2 regions of the Micromonospora sp. A3M-1-15 genome follow, and region 2 is predicted to be linked to the other one. Evidence: predicted binding sites of a transcription regulator. Region 2 holds the regulator's gene; the other holds the start of a gene.
What was found. The regulator HrcA, encoded in region 2, represses chaperone genes, less so after heat shock. The targets are predictions, from matches to a motif close to GGTTNGCACNCTCNNNNNGAGNGTGCNAACC.
Positions count from the first base shown of each region.

Region 1: groL (chaperonin GroEL) is a predicted target of HrcA. The motif match lies at 2,629-2,659, and genes of this name have one in related genera.

Region 1 covers NZ_JANAVK010000002.1:273,052-282,619, reverse strand. Annotated here, with positions in the region: gene NLX85_RS11025 (GNAT family N-acetyltransferase) at 1-416, shown strand, start outside; gene NLX85_RS11020 (hypothetical protein) at 500-742, shown strand; gene groL (chaperonin GroEL) at 809-2,431, opposite strand; gene NLX85_RS11010 (hypothetical protein) at 2,707-3,837, opposite strand; gene NLX85_RS11005 (cold-shock protein) at 4,218-4,421, opposite strand; gene NLX85_RS11000 (GNAT family N-acetyltransferase) at 4,644-5,162, shown strand; gene paaN (phenylacetic acid degradation protein PaaN) at 5,221-6,894, opposite strand; gene NLX85_RS10990 (hypothetical protein) at 7,015-7,155, shown strand; gene NLX85_RS10985 (N-acetyltransferase family protein) at 7,157-8,176, opposite strand; gene thrC (threonine synthase) at 8,473-9,568, opposite strand, start outside.
Region 2 covers NZ_JANAVK010000004.1:66,027-75,594, forward strand. Annotated here, with positions in the region: gene NLX85_RS20725 (carbohydrate ABC transporter permease) at 1-512, shown strand, start outside; gene NLX85_RS20730 (MOSC domain-containing protein) at 570-1,214, shown strand; gene NLX85_RS20735 (hypothetical protein) at 1,239-2,099, opposite strand; gene NLX85_RS20740 (enoyl-CoA hydratase-related protein) at 2,201-2,986, opposite strand; gene hemW (radical SAM family heme chaperone HemW) at 3,006-4,229, shown strand; gene NLX85_RS20750 (DUF4870 domain-containing protein) at 4,277-4,939, opposite strand; gene hrcA (heat-inducible transcriptional repressor HrcA) at 5,170-6,192, shown strand; gene dnaJ (molecular chaperone DnaJ) at 6,266-7,408, shown strand; gene NLX85_RS20765 (16S rRNA (uracil(1498)-N(3))-methyltransferase) at 7,410-8,144, shown strand; gene NLX85_RS20770 (SDR family oxidoreductase) at 8,172-8,933, opposite strand; gene NLX85_RS20775 (histidine triad nucleotide-binding protein) at 8,982-9,332, shown strand; gene NLX85_RS20780 (serine hydrolase) at 9,354-9,568, shown strand, end outside.

The DNA of each region.
Region 1 (9,568 bases), on a different contig from region 2:
GGCTGGCCGGGCGGGGCGTGACCGTACGCCGGGCCGAGCCGGCGGACCTGCCGGCGCTGGCCGGTTTCGCGCGGGCCACCTTCGGCGGGGCCTGGGACGGCGAGCTGGCCGGCTCGGTTGGTCGCCCGGACGCGGGCGCGCACCTGGCCGAGCGGGACGGCGAGATCCTCGGTTTCGCCGCGTACGGGTCGTCGCGGCCGAGCTGGTTCGGGCCGATGGGCACCGCCCCGGCGGCTGAGGGCTCGGGCATCGGCGGCGTGCTGCTCCGGCGTTGCCTGCGCGACCAGGCGGCGGCCGGGGTCGAGGCGGCGCAGATCGGCTGGGTGGGCCCGGTGCCGTTCTACTCGGGTGCGGCGGGCGCGCGGATCGAGCGGGTGTTCTTCCTCTACCGAAAAGCACTTAACGGACAGAAGTAATTAAAGTTACATAGACGGTAATAACCCCGTTCGGCCTCCTCGGCATCGACCGGCCCCTACGGTCGGAATCAAAGGAGGCGGGCATGACCACGGACGACGAACGGACCGACGACCAGCCGGCGAGCTGGCGCCCGGTCGGCGAGCTTCCCGGGCAGCTGCCGTTCGACCGGCTCGACTTCGGCGACGCCGAGCAGCTGGCGGAGATGACCGGCGGCACCGGACCGGACACCGGGGAACCGCGGCAACCGGTGGACGAACCGACCCGGATCACACCGCCGTACGACCGGGCGCACAAGCGACGCAACCAACGCCGACTGCCGACCTGAGACACACGGAAGGGGGCGGACCGCTGACGCGGCCCGCCCCCTTCGGCGTGCTGGGTGAAGCTGGACTCAGAAGTCCATCTCCCCGCCACCCGGGCCAGCCGGGGCGGCCGGGGTCTTCTCCGGCTTGTCCGCCACGACGGCCTCGGTGGTGAGGAACAGCGCGGCGATCGAGGCGGCGTTCTGCAGCGCGGAACGGGTCACCTTGGCCGGGTCGATGATGCCCGCGGCCAGCAGGTCCACGTACTCGCCGGTCGCGGCGTTGAGGCCGTGACCCGGGTCGAGGTTGCGGACCCGCTCGACGACGACGCCACCCTCGAGGCCGGCGTTGACGGCGATCTGCCGCAGCGGGGCGTCCAGCGCGATCTTGACGATCTGCGCGCCGGTCGCCTCGTCGCCGGCCAGGTCCAGCTTGTCGAAGGCGGTCTTGCCGGCCTGCACCAGCGCGACGCCACCACCCGGGACGATGCCCTCCTCGACGGCGGCCTTCGCGTTGCGGACGGCGTCCTCGATGCGGTGCTTGCGCTCCTTCAGCTCGACCTCGGTGGCCGCGCCGACCTTGATCACCGCAACACCGCCGGCCAGCTTGGCCAGGCGCTCCTGCAGCTTCTCGCGGTCGTAGTCGGAGTCGCTCTTCTCGATCTCGGCCCGGATCTGGTTGACCCGGCCCTGGATCTGGTCGGCGTCGCCGGCACCGTCGACGATGGTGGTCTCGTCCTTGGTCACCACGACCTTGCGGGCGCGGCCCAGCATGTCGAGGCTGACGGCGTCGAGCTTGAGGCCGACCTCCTCGCTGATGACCTGACCACCGGTGAGGATGGCGATGTCGGCCAGCATGGCCTTGCGGCGGTCACCGAAGCCCGGCGCCTTGACGGCGACCGACTTGAAGGTGCCGCGGACCTTGTTGACGACCAGGGTGGCCAGGGCCTCACCCTCGATGTCCTCGGAGATGATCAGCAGCGGCTTGCCCGACTGCATGACCTTCTCGAGGATCGGGAGCAGGTCCTTCACCGACGAGATCTTGCTGTTGACGATCAGGAGGTACGGGTCGTCGAAGACGGCCTCCATACGCTCCGGGTCGGTCATGAAGTAGGCGGAGATGTAGCCCTTGTCGAAGCGCATGCCCTCGGTGAGCTCGAGCTCGAGGCCGAAGGTGTTGCTCTCCTCGACGGTGATGACGCCTTCCTTGCCGACCTTGTCCATCGCCTCGGCGATGATCTCGCCGACGCTGGGGTCAGCCGCGGAGATGGAGGCGGTGGAGGCGATCTGCTCCTTGGTCTCCACGTCCTTGGCGAGCTTCAGCAGCTCCTCCGAGACGTTGGCCACGGCGGCCTCGATGCCCCGCTTCAGGGCCATCGGGTTGGCGCCGGCGGCCACGTTGCGCAGACCCTCACGAACCAGGGCCTGGGCCAGGACGGTCGCCGTCGTCGTGCCGTCACCGGCCACGTCGTCGGTCTTCTTCGCGACCTCCTTGACCAGCTCGGCGCCGATCTTCTCGTAGGGGTCCTCGAGCTCGATCTCCTTGGCGATGCTCACACCATCGTTGGTGATGGTGGGGGCACCCCACTTCTTCTCGAGCACGACGTTGCGGCCCTTGGGGCCGAGGGTCACCTTCACGGCGTCGGCGAGCTGGTTCATGCCCCGCTCGAGGCCGCGGCGCGCCTCTTCGTCGAACGCGATCATCTTGGCCATACGGCGTTGTCCTCCTGGACACTCACGGGCCACCCGAGGGTTCCCGGATGGGCCGTCTGGTGTACGCACCTTGGGGACGTCGCCACCTGGCGACGACGACGTCCTCCTCGGTCGGGCCGGACAGCCCGCGACGACCGGCCCCGTGTCACTCCGGCGCCATTTCGACACCGGCGCGACCGTGGCCCTACCGCCCCGACCATTGGCACTCACCGTACGCGAGTGCCAATGACTTGTTTAGCACTCTCCCTAGCCGAGTGCAAGCACGATGTCGCCGCTCAGCCGAGTTCCGCGGCCAGTCGGGCGGCGTTCACCGGGCCTTCCTGCGCGCGCTGTTCGGCGTACGCGGCGACCAGCCCGACGAGCTGCGCCAGGTAGGCCGGGGTGGCGAGCACCGCGCCCACCACGGCCACCGCCACGGCGCCGGCGGCGGTGCCCGGGGCCGCCATCGGGTCCGCCCCGAAGGCGAGCTGGTTGACCAGCCCCAGCACGCCGTCCAGCACCGCCGCGGCGATCAGCGCGCACATGACCAGCGCGACCCGGCCCAGCACCATGCCGAACCGCTGGTGGAACATCCGCCAGGCACGGCCGATCGGCTCCTGCCGCTCGAACAGGTAGATCGGGCCGAACAGCGCGAAGGCGCAGGCCGCGTAGAGGCCGGGCAGCAGGCAGAAGCAGGCGCCGACGGTGATCAGCAGCGAGACCACGAGGGTCCAGCCCCAGAGGCCCAGGGCGCGGCGCAGCCCGTAGCGGAGGGCGGCCCCGACACCGACCGGCTCGCCGGCCGCCTGGCGGGTGACCACCCAGGTACCGGCGGCCCAGCCGGTGCTCTGCAGCGGGCCGAAGATCAGGGCGGCGAGGAGTACCACGCCGTAGAAGGCGAAGATGTTCTCGAAGTAGCCGTCGGGCAGCACCGGGGCGCCGTCCGAGCCGGTGACCGGCTGGTCGGTCGGGGCGAAGGCGAGGGAGAGGACCGCGATCACCGCCGCCGGGACCGTCTGGGTCAGCAGCATGATCGGCAGGAGCTGCCGCCAGCCCCGCCGCAGCGCGCCCCCGCACCGGCTGAACCAGCCGCCGACGCCCGCGTGCGGCGGGGTGACGAGCGGGTCCTGCGGGTCGAGGCCCGGGTGCCAGCCGTACGGCTGGCCGGGCAGCGCCTGGCCCGGGTAGGCCGCGCCGGGCAGCGGAGCGGCACCGGCCGGCCAGGTCCAGCCCTGCGGCGGCGCGGCCGGATCCGTTCGGTAAGGGTCCCAGGGCTGCGGCCCGGCGGCGTCCGTCCGGTACGGGTCCCAGGGCTGCGGCCCACCGGATGCGGGCTGCCCGGGGGCGGCGAACCCGCCGGGACCGGCCGGCCACCCCTGCTCCGCCGACACGGCCGGGTTGACGGCCTCGCCGGGTTGGGTCGGCACGGCGGGCGATCCGGACGGGCCGGGTTGCGCCGGCACGGCGGGCGATCCGGACGGGCCGGGTTGCGCCGGAACTCCGGCATCGGCCACTGCGGGCGGGCCCGGATCGGTCGGGGTGGGCGACCCGGGCGCGGTGGGGTCGACCGCGTGCCCCGACGCCGGAGCCGGCACGGCGGCCGGCGGCGTGGACCGGGTCGGGTCGGCCGGAACACCGGGCGATGCCGGGGGCACCGGCTCGGTGGCACCCGACGGGGGCAGGTCGGACATGAACCCTCCTCAGCAGCGACGGCTGGAACGGCTCATGATCTTCCACGGCGCGGGCCCGCACCGCAGCCCCCTCGTCGGGGTGGAGCGGCCGCCGATCGGGCGGCGGCCAGGGAAGATCAGGCGATGACGCGGACCCGCTCGGCCTGCGGACCCTTCTGGCCCTGGGCGATCTCGAACTCGACCCGCTGGCCGTCGTCCAACGCCTTGTAGCCGTCCATCTCGATCGCGGAGAAGTGGACGAAGACGTCCTGCCCGCCGTCGACGGCGATGAAGCCGTAGCCCTTTTCGGAGTTGAACCACTTCACGGTGCCCTGTGCCACGGTGCACTTCCTCACTCTGCGCGGCGTTCCACAACCCCGGAGACCGGCGGACCGGCACCGGTGAGCCACCGTTCAGCGATCGGCGACGGCCGCTGAATCGAGTGACCGAAATCGCACGCTACACGAGGCGTGACGACCGCGCACGACCACAAATCGGGCATATTTCGGCCACGGTGCGCGCCCGGTCGGCGCGGGTGCCGCCCCTTCCGGTATGCATGCGAGATGACCAGCGCGCCCACCACGACGACCACGGTCCGCCGGGTCCGCCCGGCCGACGCCGCCCGGATGCGGGCGCTCCGGCTGGAGATGCTGGCCGACACCCCGCTGGCGTTCCTGGAGACCGTGGCCGAGGCCGCCGCCCGGCCGCACGCCGACTACGCGGCCCGGATCGCCGCCGTCTCGCGGGGTGATCAGAACGCCCAGTTCGTCGCCGACCCGGGCGGTCGCCTGGTCGGTCACGTCGGGGGCACGGTCGCCCCGGACGAGCCCGGGCTGACCCTGATCTACGCCGTCTACATCACGCCGGCCTGGCGGGGCCGGGGTCTGCTGGGGGCGCTCGTGGAGGAGGTGGCCGCCTGGTCCCGGGCCTGCGGCCGGCCGGAGCTCATGCTGGAGGTGGTGGTCGGCAACGACCGCGCCTGCCGGGCGTACGAGAAGCTGGGTTTCGTGGACACCGGCGTGCGCGTCCCGCACCCCCGGATCCCCGCCCTCCACGAACTCCAGATGCGCCGCCCCGCCTGACGGGTTCGGGTGCGCCCGTGGTTGCCGGAGCGACAACAGACGCACCCGAACCGCGGGATCACACGTGCCGGCGGCTCTGCACGATCCGGAACCGGTTCGCCACGTACGCCCCGTCCGTCAGCGCCGAGTTCGCCGCCGGGTTCGCCCCCGAACCGTGGAAGTCGGAGAACGCCGCCGACTGGTTGACGAACACCCCGCCGGTCAGGTTGCAGGACAGGTGCACGCCGGCGTCGATCGCTGCCGCCTCCGCCGCGTCCAGCACCGCCTCGTCGCTGGAGTAGACGCCGGCGGTCAGGGCGCCCTTCTCCCCGACGGTGGAGCGCAGGATCTCCAGGCTGTGCGCGGTCGAGTCGGTCGCGATGGCGAACGAGATCGGGCCGAACCACTCGCGGGAGTAGGTGGCCGTGTCGCCCGCGTCCAGCTTGACCACGGTCGGCGTCCGCACCACCGCGTCCGGGAAGGACGGGTGCGCCACGGTCCGCGACTCCAGCACGGGCTCGCCGACCTTGGAGACCTCCTCCAGCCGCTCCAGCACGCCGTCGTTGACGATGGCGCCGGTCAGCTCGACGCCCCGGGCCGGGTCGGCGGTGAGCTTGGCGACCGCACCGGCGATGCCGGCGGCCACCTCGTCGAAGCTCTTGTGCCCCTGGTCGGTCTCGATGCCGTCCCGGGGGATCAGCAGGTTCTGCGAGGTGGTGCACATCTGGCCGCTGTACAGGGTCAGCGTGAAGCCCAGGTTGCGGCACATCCCGGCGAAGTCGTCGGTGGAGTCGATCACCACCGTGTTCAGGCCGGCCTTCTCGGTGTAGACGGCGGCCTGCCGGGCGTTCGCCTCCAGCCAGTCGCCGTACTCGGTCGAGCCGGTGAAGTCGACGATCCTGACGGCCGGGTGCAGGGCCAGGGTCGAGGCGAGCTTCTCGCCGGCCGCCTCGGGGGCGAGCTGCACCAGGTTGGGGTCGAAGCCGGCCTCGGCGAGCACCTGGCGGGCGTACTTCACCGTGATGGCGAGCGGCAGCACGGCGCGCGGGTGCGGCTTCACGACCACCGGGTTGCCGGTGGCCAGCGAGGCGAACAGCCCGGGGTACGAGTTCCACGTCGGGAAGGTGTTGCAGCCGATCACCAGCGCCACGCCACGGGGCACCACGTGGAACGTCTTGCTCATCCGCAGCGGGTCGCCCTTGCCGGCGGCCTTCTCCCAGCCGGCGGTGCCCGGGTGCCGGGTCATCTCGGCGTACGCGTAGGCGACCGCCTCCAGCGCCCGGTCCAGCGCGTGCGCGCCGCCGGCCTGGAAGGCCATCACGAAGGCCTGGCCACTGGTGAACTGCACCGCGTTGGCCAGCTCGAAGACGTTCCTGTGCAGCCGGTCGAGGATCTCCAGGCAGACACCCACCCGGGCCTGCGGGCCGGCGTCGCGCCAGGCCGGCAGGGCGGCGGTGGCGGCGGCCACGAGCTGGTCGGCGCCGGCGTGCGGGTAGCGCACGTCGAGCGCCACGCCGAACGGGCTGACCTCGGTGGCGACCGTGTCGCCGTCGCCCGGCTGGTCGAGCGGGAAGTCGCGGCCCAGGTACGCCTCGAAGGCGGCCTTGCCGTCGGCGGCGGCGCTCTCGCCGTACACCCGGGGGCTGGGCGACTCGGGATAGGCGGACCAGTACCCGCGCTCCGTGATCGCGGTCAGCGCCCGGTTGAGGGTCTCGGCGTGCCTGTCGTACAGGGGGTGCGGGGTCTCCGTCATGCCCGCCATCATGCAACAGGAAGCCACCAGATCAGTAGGGGCCTGTCACAAGTTGGATCGCCCGGCGAGTACCTCGACCGCGGTTCCAGCCCGAGCCTTGCCCGCCCGCTGCCGCCCGGGGTGCCACCGCTGTGGCCTCCCTCCGCCGGCCGTTGGGCGATCCTGGGTTTCTCGCTGGGGCTGCCCGTGGTGCTGCTCCTGGCCCTGGTGGCGAGCCGGCTGGTGGCGGACCTCGCCGCGCGCCCCCGCCAGGTGCCGTGACTCAGAGAATCAGCTGCCAGTCGGTCGAGCCGGCCGCCGGCCGGTAGCCGAGCTGCTCGTTGATCGCAATCATGTGGGTGTTCGTCGCCGCGTTGTAGGTGTCGATCACGCGCAGCTCCGGTTCGTGCGCCAGCGCGTGGTCGAGGTTCTCGATCTTCGTGAGGAGCCCGAGCCGGTGGCCACGGTGCGCCGGGTCGACGATGGTGATCTGCTGCCAGGCGTGCCAGGTGGTGTTGGCCGCCAGGCTGACCATGCTCCACGCGACCAGCCGGCCGGACGCCTCGTGCACCGCCCCGACGTGGTACCGGCGGACCCCGCGTGCGTCGAGCGCCCGCTCCGTGCCGCGGATCCGCTCGGCGTCGACCTTCTCCTGCTCCCATTCGAGGTCACCGAGGGGCGCGTCCACGAGGAGCCGCCCCTCCAGGTAGGCGACGTCGGTGACGTACTCCTCAGGGGTGTGGTTCGACCAGCGGACCGTGCGGTAGCCGGCGGCGGCCGTGCGGGCCTCGGCGAGCAGGCCGGCCAGGCGCGGCCGGTCGAGCGCGGTCACGTCCAGCCGGCGGCGGACGTCGGCGAGCGCCGGCTTCGCGCCGACGGCGGCGGCGAAGGCGGCCCCGGGCAGCTCCCGCCCCTCCTCCCCGGGCAGTGGGCTGACGGTCGAGCCGACCAGCCGCTTGCCGCCGCGCTCGCGCAGCAGCCGCAGCCCGTGCTCGTGCAGGGCGCGCCCGACCCCGCGCCGCCGGTGGGCGGGGTCCACCACCAGTTCGACGCTGGCGTTGTCGGTGTTGTCGAGGGTGTGCAGGTGCAGCCGGAGCCAGCCGACGGGCGCCCCGTCGAGGCGTGCCACCCACCAGCGGGTGTCGACGCCCGGCATCGGGTGCCGCAGCGGCGCCTCGAACCGCCGCCGGCACAGCGGGGGGAGGTCCGGCTCGTCCTCGGCCTGCGCCGCGACCGCCGTCCGGTAGACGGCGTCGAGGGTCGCCTCGTCGGCGGCGTCGAGGGGGGAGACGGAGATGCCCATACCGGCGAGCCTGGCCCATCCGACAGCGAAGGGGCCAGCGGTTTTCCGCCGGCCCCTTCGGACGTTGGTCGGGAGGGACGTCCGCACAACGCCTCCGGCGTTGGGTCGCAAGAACTTGAAAAGTCTCCGGCGGATGCCCTCCCGCACGGAGCATCTTGCGCCGTCCCATTCCTGCCGTCAAGTCCTTGTCGGCGCGTTTTCCACACTCACAGCGAAAAGCCAGTTACCCAGCGGATCACCCCAATCCCCCGCCCGGGCGATCCGCCCTCCCCCGCCCGGACGAGTGGGGTGCCGGGTCAGGTGAGGAGGCCGGCGTCGCGGGCGGCGCGGAGGCTGGGCTTGATGCGATGGGTGGGGCCGACCTCGGCCGCGACCGCGTCGAGGGTCTTGAGGCCCTCGCCGGTGTTGAACACGACCGTCTCCGCGGTGGGGTCGAGCCGGCCGGACTCGACAAGCTTGCGCAGTACCGCCACGGTGACGCCGCCGGCCGTCTCGGCGAAGACGCCGGTGGTCCGGGCGAGCAGCCGGATGCCGGCGCGGATCTCGTCGTCGTCGGCGTACTCCATCCAGCCGCCGGTGCGGCGGACCGCCTCCAGCGCGTAGAGGCCGGCGGCCGGGTCGCCGATGTTCAGCGACTTGGCGATGCCGGTCGGCTTCACCGGGACGATGGTGTCGGTGTCGGCGTGCAGCGCGGTGGCGATCGGGTTGCAGCCGGCGGACTGGGCGCCGAACACCTTCCAGCCGCCGGCCGGCGCCTCGACCAGCCCGATCTCGACCAGCTCCGCGAACGCCTTGTCGATCTTGGTGAGCAGCTCGCCGCTGGCCATCGGGATGACCACCTGGGCCGGGATCCGCCAGCCGAGCTGCTCGGCCACCTCGTAGCCGAGGGTCTTCGAGCCCTCCGCGTAGTAGGGCCGCACGTTCACGTTGACGAACGCGGTGTCCTCGAACTCGTCGGTCTCGACCAGCTCGCCGCAGAGCCGGTTCACGTCGTCGTACGAGCCGTCGATGGCGACCAGGTCGCCGCCGTAGACGGCGGTGGTCACCACCTTGCCCTGCTCCAGGTCGCTGGGGATGAAGACCACCGAGGGCACCCCGGCCCGGGCCGCGTGGGCGGCCACCGAGTTGGCCAGGTTCCCGGTGGAGGCGCAGGCGTAGCGGGTGAATCCGAGCGCCCGGGCGGCGGTCAGCGCCACCGAGACCACCCGGTCCTTGAAGGAGTGGGTCGGGTTGCCGCTGTCGTCCTTGACCCAGAGCGGGGCGGTGATGCCCAGCTCGGCGGCGAGGTGCGGGGCGGCGACCAGCGGGGTCAGGCCCGGGTCGAGGGTGACCCGGGTGGCCGGGTCCTGGCCGGCGGGGAGCAGTGCGGCGTAGCGCCAGAGGTTGTCCGGG
Region 2 (9,568 bases):
TGATCCTGCTGCTGGTGGTGCAGATGATCCCGCTGGAGGCGCTGGTCATCCCGCTGTTCCTGATGATCCAGCGGCTCGGCCTCTACAACACCCTGCCCAGCCTGATCCTGACCTACCTCGGCTTCTCGCTGCCGTTCGCGGTCTGGATGCTGCGCGGCTTCGTGGCCGCGGTGCCCAAGGAGCTGGAGGAGGCGGCGGCGATCGACGGGGCCAGCCGGGCCCAGACCTTCCGCAAGGTCCTCTTCCCGCTGGTCGCGCCCGGCCTGGTGGCCACCAGCATCTTCTCCTTCATCACCGCGTGGAACGAGCTGATCTTCGCGTTGACCTTCGTCAACGATCAGAGCAAGTACACGCTGCCGGTGGCCATGACGTTTTTCTTCGGGCGGGACGACACGGCGTGGGGCTCGGTGATGGCCGCGTCGACGCTGTTCACCCTGCCGGTGATCGTCTTCTTCCTGCTGGTCCAGCGCCGCATGGTCTCCGGCCTGGTCGCCGGGGCCGTCAAGGGTTGAGGTGCCCGGGAGGAACCCGCTTCCCGGCGCCCGGCGGCGGCCCCTAGGCTGACCGCCATGACAGGCAGGCTGGCGGCGGTGAACCTCGGCGTGGTGACCGAGGCGGAGTGGGCGGGTGACCCGAGCGGTCGCAGCGGCATCGACAAGCGGCCCGTCGACGGTCGGGTGGACATCCGGTTCGCCGGCGTCACCGGCGACTTCATCGGCGAGCGTGCCCACCACGGCGGCCCCGACCAGGCGGTCTACGCGTACGCCGAGGAGGACGCCGGCTGGTGGGCCGGCGAGCTGGGCCGGGCGTTGCGGCCGGGCGCCTTCGGCGAGAACCTCACCACCTGGGCGGTGGACGTCACCGGGGCGGTGATCGGCGAACGCTGGGCGGTCGGCTCGGCGCTGCTGGAGGTGACCAAGCCGCGCACCCCGTGCACCACCTTCGCCGGCTTCTGGGGCATGCCCGACCTGATCAAGCGGTTCACCGTCCGGGGCGCGCCCGGGGCGTACCTGCGGGTGGTGCGCGAGGGCGAGGTGGGCGCCGGCGATCCCGTCGAGGTGGTCGACCGGCCGGCGCACGGCGTGACGATCGGCGAGGTGTTCCGGGCGACCACGCTGGAGCCGGACCTGCTGCCGCGCCTGCTCGACGTGCCGGAGCTGCCCGAGTCGGTGCGGGAGAAGGTCCGCCGCCGCCTCGGCGCCGCCGCCGGCTGACCTCCGGACCGAAGCGAAGTCGGATCAGGCCGCGGCGAAGACCTCGGCCAGCACCTGCGTGGCCGGGTCGCCCTTCACCTTGGCCCAGGTGCCCTGCTCGGCCGTCCACTCCAGCTCGCCGAAGCGGACCCGCTTCACCCCGTGGTCGTCGGCGTGCGAGACCAGCCAGTGGGCGTACCGCCAGCCGTTGCGGCTGTCGGTGGCCGGCACGGTGAGCCCGGTCAGGTCGGTGGCCGAGTTCAGCTCCGGCAGGCCCCAGTCCAGGGCCAGGCTCTGCAGGAGGGCGGTGGCGGCGGCCGGGCCGCGCATCGTCGGCGTCGGGCCGACCGTGCAGGCCACCGCGCCGGTGGCGTTGCCGAGCAGGGCGCGGGTGAGCACCTGCGACTCGTCCGCCCACTTCTCGTACGCCTCGGGGTAGGCCGACCGCTGCACCCGCTGGGCGGCCTCGGTGACCCGCAGCTTCTCCCAGCCCTTGACCTTCTTCAACGCGGCGTAGAACTTCTTCGCCGCGTAGCGCGGGTCGCGGATCTCCTCGGGCGTGCCCCAGCCCTGGCTCGGGCGCTGCTGGAACAGGCCGAGCGAGTCCCGGTCGCCGTGCGCGATGTTGCGCAGGTGCGACTCCTGGTAGGCCGTCGCCAGCGCCACCACCACGGCCCGCTCGGGCATCTTCCGCTGCACGCCGATCGCCGCGATGGTGGCCGCGTTGGCCATCTGCTCGGCGCTCAGCACGACCTCCCCGTCGGCCTGGACGGTGCAGGTCCGGCTGGCCAGCGGCAGCCGCAGGTGGTGCCCGAACTGCTTCGTGACGAACCAGACGCCGAGCAGGGCCAGCACGGCCACCACCACACCCGATGCCACGATCGCCCCACGCGTCCGCACCCGCACCCCCAGTCCCGACAGCCCGCCCAGCCTACGTCGCCCACTCCAGTGTCCGGGTCGGCCGACCGGACGCCTCACCGTCCGTAGCCGGCCCCGCACCTCCGGCCTCAGTCTGCGGCGGGCACCCAGGCGGCGGGCCGCTTCTCCCGGAACGCGAGGACGCCCTCCCGGCCCTCCTCGGACAGGAAGTACCCGGTGGAGAGCGCGGCCAACTCGGCGATCTCGGCCCGCAGGTCGGTGGCGGCCGGGCGGCGCAGCAGCTCCTTGGTCCCGGCGAGGGCCTTCGGCGCACCCTTCACGAGCGAGGCGCGGTAGCGGTCCACGGCGGCGTCCAGCGCGTCCGCCGGCACGGCGGCGGTGACCAGGCCGATCTCGGCGGCCCGCCGGCCGTCGAAGGTGTCGCCGGTCAGGTACAGCTCGGCGGCGGCCCGGGGGTGCAGCCGGGGCAGGACGGTCGCCGAGATCACCGCGGGGATCACCCCGATCCGGACCTCGGTGAAGGCGAACGTGGCCTCCTCGGCGCAGATCGCGAGGTCAGCGGCGGCGATCAGGCCCAGCCCGCCGGCCCGCGCCGGCCCGGCCACCTTCGCCAGCACCGGCTTCGGGCACTCGCGGACGGCCACCAGCACGTCGCCCAGCATCCCGGCCGGCACGGTCCCGCTGGCGTACGCGGCGGCGGTCTCCTTCAGGTCGGCCCCGGAGCAGAACACCGGGCCGGTGTGGTCGAGCACGACGGCCCGGACCGCGTCGTCGGCGACGGCCGCGGCCAGCCCGGCCAGCAGCTCGGTCATCAGCGGGGTGGAGAGCGCGTTGCGGTTGTGCGGGCTGTCCAGGGTGAGGGTGGTCACCCCACGGGCCGTGGCGACCCGCACGAGAGCGTCCGGAGAGGTCATGCCGGGCACACTAGTGGCCATGCCCGGCGTCCTTCCAGAAGGCGAACCCGTCCCGCGCGACGGGGCGCTGCCCGCTGCCGCCCGCCGCTCCGTCGGCGCGCGCGGCTTCGGGGTCTACGTGCACGTCCCGTTCTGCGCCAGCCGGTGCGGCTACTGCGACTTCAACACCTACACGGCGGCCGAGCTGGGCGGTGGCGCGAGCCGGGAGACGTACGCCGACACGGTGCTGGCCGAGCTGGCCCTCGCCGGCCGGGTGCTGGGCGACACCCCGCCGCCCCGGGTGGACACCGTCTTCGTGGGCGGCGGCACGCCCACCCTGCTCCCCGCCGACGACCTGGCCCGGATCCTCGACGGCATCGACCGCACCTGGGGGCTGGCCGGCGACGCCGAGGTGACCACCGAGGCCAACCCCGAGACGGTCAGCCCGGAGTCGCTCAAGACCCTGCGGGCCGCCGGCTACACCCGGATCTCGCTGGGCATGCAGTCCGCGGCGCCCGGGGTGCTGGCGATCCTCGACCGGCAGCACAGCGCCGGCCGGGCCACCGCCGCCGCCCTGGAGGCCCGGGACGCCGGGTTCGACCACGTGAACCTGGACCTGATCTACGGCACGCCGGGGGAGAGCGCCGAGGACTTCGCCGCCTCGCTGGACCAGGTGGTCGCGGCGGGGGTGGACCACGTCAGCGCGTACGCCCTCATCGTGGAGGACGGCACCCGGCTGGCCGCCCGGATGCGCCGCGGCGAGCTGCCGTACCCCAGTGACGACGTGGCGGCGGACCGCTACCTGGCCGCGGAGGCCGCCCTCGGCGCGGCCGGCTTCTCCTGGTACGAGGTCTCCAACTGGGCCCGCTCCGAGGCGGCCCGGTGCCGGCACAACCTGCTCTACTGGACGGGCGCCGACTGGTGGGGCCTCGGCCCGGGGGCGCACAGCCACGTCGGCGGGGTGCGCTGGTGGAACGTCAAGCACCCGACGGCGTACGCCCAGCGGCTGGCCGCCGGGGAGTCGCCCGGTCTGGCCCGGGAGCTGCTCACGCCGGACGAGGCGCACATGGAGGACGTGATGCTGCGGCTGCGGCTCGCCACCGGGCTGCCCCTGTCGGGGCTCGACGAGGCGGGCCGGGCGGGCGCCGAGCGGGCCCGGGCCGACGGCCTGCTGGACGCCGAGGCCTACGCGAGCGGCCGGGCGGTGCTCACCCTGCGCGGCCGGCTGCTCGCCGACGCGGTCGTGCGCGACCTGCTGCCCTGAGCGTGTGACGCGCCGGTCCCGGCCGGCCCGTGGGCCGGCCGGGTCGGTCACTTCACGAACGTGTAGGTCATCGGGTAGCGGTAGAGGACGCCCTCGGTGGCCTTCACGCCGCCGATGATGCCGAAGATGATCGGGATCAGGGCGACGATGATCGGGATGAAGAAGAGCAGGCCGCAGGTGACCACGGCCAGCACGAAGCTGATCAGCGTCGCGATGACCCAGGTGATCTGGAAGTTCAGCGCGGCGACCGCGTGCGCGCGCACGGTCGGGGACTGCTGGCCCTTGACCGAGAACGCGATGAGCGGCGCCACCCAGCCGAGCAGGCTGCCGCCGACCACGACACCGACCGGGCCGCCGAAGTGCGCGATGAGGGACCAGGTCTTGTCGTCGTTGTTGGCGTAGCCGGCCGGCGCGCCGTACGCGCCGCCGCCCGGGTAGCCGGCGCCCGGCGCGCCGTAGCCGCCCGGCGGGGGGTAGCCACCCGGCGGCGGGTAGCCGCCCGGGGGTGGGTAACCGCCCGACGGCGGCTGGCCGCCGGGAGGCGGCGGATAGCCACCGGGCGGGGGATAGCCGCCCCCGGCCGGGGCCCCGGACAGTGGTGCGGTGGGGGGCTCGTCCGCCGACGAGCCGTACGGTGCCGACGGCGGGGTCGCCTCCGGCGGCGGGGCGCCGGAGTCCCCCGCTCCGGGAGGGCGAGGAGGTTCAGTCATGGTCGTCACGGTAGGTCCCGGTGGCAAGGGCGCACCAGAGCGGGATCGCCCGGGATGTCCGGCTGTTCGGCCCTGGCGGGCCGGATGTGCGGCGGGCCGCACCGGAGGTGCGTCGCCGATCATCGCGCCGGCGGGCACGCCGACGTAGACTGGCACTCGCTACAGTCGAGTGCCAGACGCCCGGCGGACGCCCCGCGCCGGTGCGACGAGGTGCGTCAGGAGGTGGGGAGATGGGTCTCGACGACCGCAAGCTCGCCGTGCTGCGCGCGATCGTCGAGGACTACGTCGCCACGCAGGAGCCGGTCGGCAGCAAGGCCCTCGTCGAGCGCCACCAGCTGGGTGTCTCCCCGGCGACCGTGCGCAACGACATGGCGGTGCTGGAGGAGGAGGGCTACATCCGGCAGCCGCACACCAGCGCCGGCCGGGTGCCCACCGACCGCGGCTACCGGCTCTTCGTCGACCGGCTCTCCCGGGTCAAGCCGCTCAGCCCGGCCGAGCGCCGGGCCATCGAGCGCTTCCTGGTCGGCGCCGTCGACCTGGACGACGTGGTGCACCGCACCGTCCGGCTGCTCGCCCAGCTCACCCGGCAGGTCGCCGTGGTGCAGTACCCGAGCCTCGCCCGCTCCAAGGTGCGCCACCTGGAGCTGGTGCCGATCTCCACCACCCGGCTGATGGTCGTGATGATCGCCGACACCGGCCGGGTCGAGCAGCGGCTGGTCGAGATGCCCGGGCCGATCCCGGCCGAGGACGTCACCGACCTGCGCCGCCTGGTCAACGAGAAGCTCGTCGGCAGTCGGCTGTCCGACACCCCGCCGCTGGTGCAGGCCCTGGTCGACGAGTCCACGCCGCAGCTGCGCCCGGCCATGGCCACGCTCTCCACCGTGCTGCTGGAGACCCTGGTCGAGCGGCACGAGGAGCGCATCGCCCTGGCCGGCACGGCCAACCTCACCCGGGGCGGCCTGCTCGACTTCCAGGGCTCGCTGCGGCCGATCCTCGAGGCGCTCGAGGAGGAGGTCGTGCTGCTCAAGCTGATCGGCGAGGCCGAGCCGAGCACCACCCGGGTGCTCATCGGCGACGAGAACGAGATCGACAACCTGCGGGCCGCCTCGGTGGTCAGCACCGGGTACGGCCCGGGCAGCACCATCGTGGGTGGCCTCGGCGTGCTCGGCCCGACCCGGATGGACTACCCCGGCACCATCGCCACGGTGAGGGCCGTGGCACGCTACGTGGGCGAACTGCTGGCCCAGAACTGACCAGTCACGGCCGACGGCCGGCTCCGGCCGACGACCGGCGCAACGCGAGACGAACATGAGGACACCGAACGCAGTGGCCAGGGACTACTACGGCATTCTCGGCGTGAGCCGGGACGCCTCCGACGACGAGATCAAGCGCGCCTACCGCAAGCTGGCGCGGCAGTTCCACCCGGACGTCAATCCGGACCCGGAGGCACAGGAGAAGTTCAAGGACATCAACGCCGCGTACGAGGTCCTCTCGGACGATCGGAAACGGCAGATCGTCGACCTGGGCGGCGACCCGCTCGCCCCGGGCGGCGGGGGCGCGGGCCCGGGTGGTCCGGGCGGCGCCGGCCCGTTCGTCGGCTTCCAGGACATCATGGACGCCTTCTTCGGCGGGGCGGCCGGCGGCAGCCGGGGCCCGCGGCCGCGTACCCGGCCGGGCGCCGACGCGATACTGCGGCTGGAGCTGGACCTGAACGAGACGGCGTTCGGCGTCGAGGCGCCGATCACCGTGGACACCGCGGTGCTCTGCACCACCTGCTCCGGCGCCGGCACCGCGGCCGGCACCCACCTGGCCACCTGCGAGGCGTGCGGCGGCCGGGGCGAGGTGCAGTCGGTGCAGCGGACCTTCCTCGGCCAGGTGGTCTCCGCCCGGCCGTGCACGGTCTGCCAGGGCTACGGCACCACCATCCCGCACCCCTGCCCGACCTGCGCGGGCGACGGCCGGGTGCGCACCCGCCGGTCGCTCACCGTCAAGATCCCGGCGGGCGTCGAGGACGGCATGCGGATCCGGCTGGCCCAGCAGGGCGAGGTGGGCCCGGGCGGCGGCACCGCCGGCGACCTCTACGTGGAGATCCACGAGCGGCCCCACGACGTCTACTCGCGCAAGGGCGACGACCTGCACTGCCGGGTCACCGTGCCGATGACCGCCGCCGCGCTCGGCACCCGGCTGACCATCAAGACGCTCGACAGCGAGGAGACCGTCGACGTCAAGGCGGGCACCCAGCCGGGCAGCACGCTGCGCCTGCGCGCCCGGGGCGTACCGCACCTGCGCGGCACCGGCCGGGGCGACCTCTACGTCCACCTCGACGTGCGGACCCCGACCAAGCTCGACGCCGACCAGGAGCGGATGCTGCGGGACTTCGCGAAGACCCGCGGCGAGGAGGTCGCCGAGCTGAGCAAGCAGGGCGGCTTCTTCTCGCGGATGCGCGACGCCTTCAACGGGCACGCCTGAGGTGTCGGCGCCGCTGTTCCTGGTCGAGGCGCTGCCCACCGGTGACACGCTGACGCTGGACGGCCCCGAGGGGCACCACGCGGCCACCGTGCAACGGCTGCGCGTCGGCGAGGAACTGCTGCTCGCCGACGGGCGGGGCGGCACGGCCGCCGCCGTGGTCAGCGCCGTGGGCCGGGGCACCCTCGACCTCCGGGTCACCTCCCGGGGGTACGTCGACGCGTCCGTCCCGCGGCTCGTCGTGGTGCAGGGCATCGCCAAGGGCGACCGGGGCGAGCTGGCCGTGCAGGCGATGACCGAGGTCGGGGTGGACGAGATCGTCCCCTGGGCGGCGTCCCGGTCGGTGACCCAGTGGCGCGGGGACCGGGGCGTACGGGCCCGGGAGAAGTGGGCGGCCACCGCCCGGGAGGCGGCCAAGCAGGCCCGCCGCCCGTGGCTGCCGGTGGTGGCCGGCACGCCCGACGAGTCCACCACCACGGTGACCCGCCGGATCGCCGGGGCGGCCGCCGCGTTCGTCCTGCACGAGGAGGCCGAGGAGCGGCTGACCACGGTCGGGCTGCCCGACGCCGGCGAGATCGTCCTGGTGGTCGGCCCCGAGGGCGGCATCGCCCCCACCGAGCTGACGGCCTTCGAGGAGGCCGGCGCCCGCCCGGTCCGCCTGGGCCCGTCGGTGCTTCGCACGTCGACAGCCGGCGTGGCCGCCCTCACCGTGCTGTCCACCCGCCTGCACCGCTGGTGACCGGCCCACCCGCTGCGGGTGGGCACGTCAGGTGCGGAGGTAGGAGGCACCGTTCAGGTCGACGATGGTGCCGGAGGCCCACTCGGCCTCGGGGCTGGCCAGCCAGTGCACCGCCGCCGCGATCTCCTCGGGGCGGGCCACGCGGTTGAACGGGGACTGGGCGCGGATGGCGTCGCCCCGCTCGCCACTGAGGTGGGTGGTGGTCATGTCGGTCGCCACGAAGCCCGGCGCCACGGTCGCCACCGCGATCCCGTACGGGGCCAGGGCCAGCGCCAGCGACTGGCCGAGCGCGTTCAGCCCCGCCTTGCTCGCCCCGTACGCCGGCTGCTCCGGCTCACCCCGGAAGGCGCCCCGGGACGACACGTTCACGATCCGGCCGCCCCGCTCCCGCATGTGCTGGGCGGCGCACCAGGTGGCGTTCGCGGCGCCGGTCAGGTTGGTCTCCAGGACCAGCCGCCACTGCTCCTGCCACTGCTCGTAGGTGTTGCCGAAGACCGGGTGGGGCAGGTCGCGCGGGCCGTAGACGCCGGCGTTGTTGACCAGGACGTCGAGGCCGCCCAGGCGCCGCGCCGCCTCGTCCACCATGGCCCGGACCGCCTCCGGGTCGGCCAGGTCGGCGCGGACCACCACGTGCCCGTCGCCGGGCAGCTCCGCCCGCAGCGCCTCGGCCAGGTCCGCGGAGTCCCGGTGGTGGATCGCCACCCGGTCCCCGCCCGCCGCGAACGCCCGCGCCACCGCGCGGCCGATGCCGCGCGAGGCCCCCGTCACCAGTACCGCCCGAGAAGTCACGCGGCACATCATGCCTGAGCGGGGGACCGGACGACTTACCATGCCCCGATGGGAACCGACTGCCTGTTCTGCCGGATCGTCGCCGGGGAGATCCCGGCCACCGTCGTCCGCGAGACCGCCACCACCCTGGCCTTCCGGGACATCGACCCGAAGGCGCCCACGCACGTGCTGGTGATTCCGAAGGAGCACTACGCGGACGTGGTCACCCTGGCCGAGGGCGACCCGGGGCTGGCCGGTGAGCTGCTGGGCACCGCCGCCGTGGTGGCCGAGGAGGAGGGGCTGACCGTGGACGGGTTCCGGCTGATGTTCAACACCGGCCCGTACGGCGGCCAGGAGGTCTTCCACGTGCACGCCCACCTGCTCGGCGGCGCGCCGCTCGGCCCGATGCTCTGCCGCTGAGCCGCTGCCTAGACTGCCCTCATGATCACGGTGCATGACCGGCTCGGCCGGATGGTGCGGCAGGCGCAGGCCCACGGGCGGATCCCGGCCGTCTCGGTCGCCCTGCACCGGGCCGACCGGCCGCTCTGGACCTGCGCGGTCGGCGGGACCGGCAACGACACCCCGCTCGGGCCGGAGACGGTCTTCCGGATCGGCTCGGTCACCAAGACCTTCACGGCCGTGCTGGTCATGCAGTG